Linked DNA regions of Azoarcus sp. KH32C. Each later gene encodes a partner of the first gene's protein in a complex. Links are inferred from orthologs where the notes say so. Each region holds a gene or a part of one and is shown in the gene's direction. Other genes may lie near its edges.

What was found.
Region 2: the proteins of AZKH_RS06280 (region 1) and uvrB are in contact, whole or in part, in a crystal structure (PDB 7EGT), measured with the Thermus thermophilus proteins. The link is inferred for Azoarcus sp. KH32C from one-to-one orthologs. Residues at the interface, in WP_096412145.1 of Thermus thermophilus: His654, Arg656, Phe657, Gln666, Asp668, Glu669, Lys680, Arg681, Leu682, Ser683, Lys685, Tyr686, Ala687; in WP_096411307.1 of Thermus thermophilus: Glu23, Leu25, Arg26, Asp27, Gly28, Glu29, Arg30, Phe31, Arg55, Glu326, Asp327, Phe328, Glu379, Ser382, Gln383, His398, Gly400, Arg401.

What each region holds. Positions count from the first base shown.
Region 1 is NC_020516.1:1,401,947-1,405,211, forward strand. The notes cover bases 116-3,063. They hold AZKH_RS06280 (UvrD-helicase domain-containing protein), read left to right. Parts: upstream 116-459; coding sequence 460-2,667; downstream 2,668-3,063. Other genes in these bases: AZKH_RS06275 (hypothetical protein), read right to left, coding at 116-168; AZKH_RS06285 (ParA family protein), read right to left, coding at 2,711-3,063. Outside these bases: more of AZKH_RS06275, read right to left, coding at 1-115; more of AZKH_RS06285, read right to left, coding at 3,064-3,265. UniProt on the Escherichia coli protein: A helicase with DNA-dependent ATPase activity. Unwinds DNA duplexes with 3'-5' polarity. Translocates on single-stranded DNA with 3'-5' polarity. Initiates unwinding more efficiently from a nicked substrate than double-stranded DNA.
Region 2 is NC_020516.1:3,219,802-3,223,024, reverse strand. Bases 276-3,181 are described here. They hold uvrB (excinuclease ABC subunit UvrB), read left to right. Parts: upstream 276-651; coding sequence 652-2,712; downstream 2,713-3,181. Other genes in these bases: AZKH_RS14150 (low molecular weight protein-tyrosine-phosphatase), read left to right, coding at 2,724-3,181; AZKH_RS14160 (amino acid aminotransferase), read right to left, coding at 276-489. Also shown: more of AZKH_RS14160, read right to left, coding at 1-275; more of AZKH_RS14150, read left to right, coding at 3,182-3,221. UniProt on the Escherichia coli protein: The UvrABC repair system catalyzes the recognition and processing of DNA lesions. A damage recognition complex composed of 2 UvrA and 2 UvrB subunits scans DNA for abnormalities.

The sequences.
Region 1 (3,265 bases):
GAGGCGGAGGAAGGAGTTCATCGCTTCGCCCCAGTATTCGGAGGTGCCAACCCAGCCGGTTTCAGCCGTTGCCTCACGTACGGCCTTGTGCCACAGGACCGTGGCACGTTCGATCGATACGCCTGCCTTGCGGGCATACCAGGGCAGCAGCTTTGGGGTCTTCATCATTTGCTTCTCCAATCGACCATTTTCGGCCGTATCTTGCGCCGCACGGATCCGCTTTTTGGGCCGGTGGTGCGCGCGGTTATTGCAGTGCGTCATGTCGAGCGGAGCGGATTTTGAAGCCTCAAACCGTGGCCTGCCTTGATCCCGCTCAAACCTGTGTTGCTTTGCACAATTGGAAATTAGTCCAATGGTCAGACAACTTCAAGGGTCGTGTTGCAGCGCCGCAACAGTGGTGGAGATGCCAGTCTTGATGCCCGTGCCGGTTAGAATCTCGGCCTCTAGAGGAAAAAACGCATGTCCGATCTGCTTGCCAATCTGAACGCCGAACAACTCCAGGCCGTCACTCTCCCCCCGCGTCATGCACTGATTCTTGCGGGCGCCGGTTCGGGGAAGACCCGCGTGCTGACGACGCGGATCGCTTGGCTGGTCCAGACGGGGCAGGTCGATCCACAGGGGGTGTTGGCGGTCACCTTCACGAACAAGGCCGCCAAGGAGTTGCTGGCGCGCCTGTCGGCGATGCTGCCGCTGAACTTCGGTCATACCGCGCGCGGAATGTGGATCGGTACCTTTCATGGCCTGTGCAACCGGTTGTTGCGGACACATCACCGCGACGCCGGATTGCCTCAACTGTTCCAGATCTTGGATTCCGGCGATCAGCTGGCCGCGATCAAGCGTCTGCTGAAGACTCTCAACGTCGACGACGAGAAATTTCCGCCGCGTGAGCTGCAGCACTTCATCAACGCCCAGAAGGAAGCCGGTTTGCGTCCGCATGCCGTTCAGGCCTGGGACGATTACACGCGCCGCCGCGTGGAGCTTTACATCGAGTATGAGGCGCAGTGCCAGCGCGAGTCTGTTGTGGATTTTGCGGAGTTGTTGCTGCGCAGCTATGAGCTGCTCGAACGCAACGAGCCCATCCGTCGTCACTACCAGCGCCGATTCCGGCACATCCTCGTCGATGAGTTCCAGGACACGAACCGGCTGCAATACCGCTGGCTGAAGCTGCTCGCTGACGAGGGGCGGGAAGGTGGGGCCTGCCTATTCTGCGTGGGCGATGACGACCAGTCGATCTACCGCTTCCGCGGTGCCGAAGTCGGCAATATGCGCGACTTCGAGCGTGAGTTCCGCGTCGACAGCGTGATTCGCCTGGAGCAGAACTATCGCTCGCACGGCAATATTCTCGATGCGGCGAACGCGATCATCCGGCACAACACCGGCCGCCTGGGCAAGAACTTGTGGACGGAGCGCGGCGCCGGCGAGCCGATCCGCGTGTTCGAAGCCTACGCGGACAGCGACGAGGCGCGCTGGATCGTCGAAGAAATCCAGTCGCTGGTGCGGGATGGCGCGAGCCGGTCGGACATCGCCTTGCTGTATCGCTCCAATGCTCAATCCCGGGTGCTGGAGCATCAGCTTTTTTCGTCGGGTATCGCTTATCGCGTGTACGGCGGATTGCGCTTCTTCGAGCGCCAGGAGATCAAGCACGCGCTCGCTTATCTGCGCCTGATTGCGAATCCCGACGACGACACGGCGTTTAGCCGCGTGGTGAATTTCCCGACGCGCGGCATCGGTGCCCGTTCGCTCGAGACGCTGCAGGACGCGGCGCGGACCTGGAATACGAGCCTGTATGCGACGGTGCCGCATCTGACCGGCAAGCCGGGCACGGTGCTCGCGCAGTTCGTCCGTCTGGTCGAGGATATGCGCCGGGATACGGCGAATCTCCCGCTGCCCGAACTGGTCGATCACGCGCTCGATGCGAGCGGGCTGCGCAACTTCTACCGCAGCGAAAAGGAGGGGCAGGAGCGGCTCGAGAACCTCGACGAACTGATCAATGCGGCGGCGAATTTCCTCGCGGATGCGAGTCCCGATGCGGAAGCGATGGCCCAGTCGCACGCCTTGCTGGCGGATTTTCTCGCGCACGCGTCGCTCGAGGCGGGCGACCATCAGGCCGATCCGGGCAGTGAAGCGGTGCAGTTGATGACCGTGCATGCGTCGAAGGGTCTGGAATTCGACGTCGTCTTCCTTTCCGGGCTGGAGGAAGGCTTGTTTCCGCACGAAAACAGCGCGATGGAAACGGAGGGGCTGGAGGAGGAGCGGCGCCTGATGTACGTCGCGGTGACGCGCGCGCGGCAGCGGCTGTATCTGTCATTCGCGCAGAGCCGGATGTTGCACGGCCAGACGCGTTACAACATGCGTTCGCGTTTTCTCGAGGAGATTCCGCAGGCGCTTACGAAGTGGCTGTCGCCCCCGAGTCCGCGCGGCATGGGGATGCGGGGGGGCGGGGAGCCGGCGCGCGGTGGCTATTCGCCGCGACCGGCGCCGGCGCCCGCGCGGAATCAGGACCTGGGCGGACTGCGCATCGGCCAGTTGGTCACCCACGCGAAGTTCGGCCAAGGGGTGATCGTCGCCGCCGAAGGCAGCGGCTCCGATGCGCGCGTTCAGATCAACTTCGGCTCGGCCGGCATGAAGTGGTTGATGCTGGCAGTGGCCCGGCTTACGCCGGCGTAAGCCGGGCTCTACGCGGCGGCCGCAGCGACTGGCCGCCGACATTTCAGGCGCCGTACTTGCGGGCGAGGGCGTCGTGCAATGCGACGAACTCCTGCGTCAGCTTGTGCTTGGGGTCGAGATGGATGATCGGTCGTGACTGCTCGTGCGATTCCTTGATCTTGACCGAAGCCGACAGGTAGGGCGTCAGTACCGGCAGGCCCTCGTCGACGAGTTCCTGCACGACCTTCTGCGGGAGTGCCGCCCGGGCCTGGTACTGGTTGACGACGATGCCTTCGACCGCGAGCGCGCGGTTGTGGTCGGACTTGATCTCCTCGACGTTTTCCAGCAGCGAATACAGCGCACGACGCGAGAATTCATCGCAATCGAAGGGGATCAGGCAGCTATTCGCGGCGATCAGCGCGGAGCGGGTGTAGAAGTTCAGTGCCGGCGGGGTGTCGATGTAAACGAGGTCGTAGTCCTCGGCCAGTTCATCGAGCGCATCGCGCAGCTTGTAGATCTTGTAGCGCGATTCGAGCTTGCTCTGGAGATCTTCAAGCGCGGGGTGCGAGGGCATCACGTCGAGCCCTTCGAACGGGCTCGCGACGACGAAGTCGCCGGT
Region 2 (3,223 bases), 1.8 Mb from region 1 along the record:
GAAGTTCACGCCGCGGGTCGCCGCGTCATAGTAGGGATAGTTCTCGACGGGGAAGCCGGCCGATTCGAACAGGGCGCGGTGATTCTCCCAGCTCGGGTCGGAGATATAGACGGTTGCGCCGGGCAGCAGCCGCTTGAGGTAGTCCGCGCCGACCTTCAGTGCGCCAGTGCCGCCGAGGGCCTGGACGGTGACGACTTGGCCGTTGGCGATGAGCGCCGAATCCTTGCCGAAGAGCAGGTTCTGCACCGCGTTGTTGTACGCGGCCGGGCCTTCGATCGGCTGATAGCCACGCGGCGGCATAGCTTCGAGGCGGGCCTTTTCGGCAGTCTTGACCGCGCTCAGCAGCGGGATCTTGCCGTTGTCGTCGTAGTAGACGCCGACGCCGAGGTTCACTTTCTCGGCACGCGAATCGGCGTTAAAGGCCTCGTTCAGGCCGAGAATCGGGTCACGGGGCGCCATCTCGACGGCGGCGAAGATCGAAGCGGGCATATCAACAACTCCAGGGGTGGGCGGGAAGTACGTCCGCGATCCTCAGCCGGTACAGGGCGATGTGCCTTGGTGCCGTGCTTTGGGTCGCGAATTGCGAAATAATGATCAGTCGGCCCAGTGCAGCAAGCAGAGGAAGGGCCTCAAACGACCTGAAATTCTAACATGACGCATCCGAGCGACAGCACTCCGGTCATCACCTTCGAGGGGAGTCCGTTCCGACTTCATCAGCCGTTTCCGCCCGCGGGAGACCAGCCGTCCGCAATTGCTCTGCTGACGGAAGGGATCACGGATGGCCTGATGTACCAGACGCTTCTGGGCGTGACCGGCTCGGGCAAGACCTACACGATGGCCAACGTCATCGCGCGCTCCGGCCGCCCGGCGCTCGTGCTGGCGCCGAACAAGACGCTTGCGGCACAGCTCTACGCCGAGTTCCGCGAATTCTTTCCGGAAAATGCCGTCGAGTATTTCGTGTCGTACTACGATTACTACCAGCCGGAAGCCTACGTCCCGTCGCGCGACCTCTTCATCGAGAAGGATTCGAGCATCAACGAGCATATCGAACAGATGCGGCTGTCTGCGACGAAGAGCCTGATGGAGCGGCGCGACGTCGTGATCGTTGCGACTGTGTCGTGCATCTACGGTATCGGCGATCCGGTCGACTATCACGCGATGATCCTGCATCTGCGCGAAGGCGAGCGCATGGCTCATCGCGACCTCGTTCAGCGCCTGGTGGCGATGCAGTACACGCGCTCGGACATCGATTTCCGGCGCGGAACGTTCCGCGTCCGGGGCGACGTGATCGATGTGTTCCCTGCCGAAAACGCGGAACTTGCGGTTCGCATCGAGATGTTCGACGACGAGATCGAGCATTTGACGCTCTTCGATCCGCTGACCGGGCATCTGAAGCAGAAGCTCGTGCGCTTCACCGTCTATCCGTCGAGCCACTACGTGACGCCGCGCGCCACGGTGCTGCAGGCCATCGAGGCGATCAAGGAGGAGTTGCGCGAGCGCGTCGATTACTTCTACCGCTCGGGCAAGCTCGTCGAGGCACAGCGCATCGAACAGCGAACTCGCTTCGACCTCGAGATGTTGAACGAGATGGGGTTTTGCAAGGGCATCGAAAATTATTCGCGTCATCTGTCGGGCCGTGGCCCCGGGGAACCGCCGCCGACGCTCATCGACTATCTGCCGTCCGATGCGCTGTTCTTCGTCGACGAGTCCCATGTGTCGATCCCGCAGGTCGGCGGAATGTACAAGGGGGATCGATCGCGCAAGGACAACCTGGTTCAGTACGGCTTCCGCCTGCCGTCGGCGCTCGACAATCGTCCGTTACGATTCGAAGAGTTCGAGCGCCTGATGCCGCAGACGATTTTCGTCTCGGCCACCCCCGCCGATTACGAGGCGACGCACCAAGGGCAGGTGGTCGAGCAGGTGGTCCGGCCCACCGGGCTCATCGACCCCGCCATTGAGGTCCGTCCAGCAACGACGCAGGTCGACGATCTGTTGTCCGAAGCGAAGCGACGAATCGATGTCGGCGAGCGCGTCCTTGTGACGACGCTGACCAAGCGCATGGCCGAAGATCTTACGGACTATCTGGGGGAAAACGGCATCCGTGTGCGTTACCTGCATTCGGACATCGATACCGTGGAGCGCGTCGAAATCATCCGCGACCTGCGGCTTGGCGAATTCGACGTCCTCGTGGGCATCAACCTGCTGCGGGAAGGTCTGGATATTCCCGAAGTGTCCCTCGTCGCGATCCTCGATGCGGACAAGGAAGGTTTCCTCAGATCCGAACGCTCCCTGATCCAGACGATCGGCCGCGCGGCTCGCCACATTCATGGAAAGGCGATCCTCTACGCCGACGTGATCACCCGGTCGATGCGTGCGGCCATCGACGAAACCGACCGGCGGCGGGCCAAGCAGGTCGCGTTCAACGAGGCGAACGGAATCGTCCCCAAGACGGTCAGCAAGCGGATCAAGGACATCATCGACGGTGTCTATGGGAGCGACGAAGAGCGCAGTGCTTTGCATGTTGCCGACGCGCCGGCGGAGTATTTCGCATTCGACGAGAAGACGCTTGCGAAGCGTATCAAGAAACTGGAGAAGGAAATGCAGGAGCACGCCCGCAATCTCGAGTTTGAAAAGGCAGCGGCGGTACGTGATCAACTCTTTCGGCTCCGTCAGCAGGCATTCGGGGCCGACCAACATGGAAGCGGCAGCTGAGCGAGATGACGATGACGCGAATTCTGTTTGTGTGTACCGGGAATATCTGCCGCTCGCCGACGGCTGAAGCAGTCGCCCGTCATGCGATCCAGGCCGCTGGACTGTCCGATCTGATCGAAGTGGATTCGGCCGGCACGCATGACTTCCATGTCGGCGAGGCTCCCGATCCACGCACCCGAAAGGTGGCGTTGCGGCGCGGCTACGACTTGGGCGCGCTACGCGCGCGCCGGCTCGAAGCCAAGGACTTCCACGAGTTCGATCTGCTGCTGGCGATGGACGCCACTCATCTCGAATACATGCGGCGCACTTGCCCGGACGCCTGTCGCGAGAAGCTCGCTCTGTTCATGCGCTATGCCCGGAACTACAGGCTGGATGAGGTGCCAGATCCGTACTATGGGGGGGAGAAGGGATTCGAGGCCGTGCTCGACTACTGCGAGGACGCAGTGGAAGGGTTGATTCAGGAGCTGATTGCCCGGTCGGCGAGGGGGGGCATCGGGCAGGGGGCTTGAAC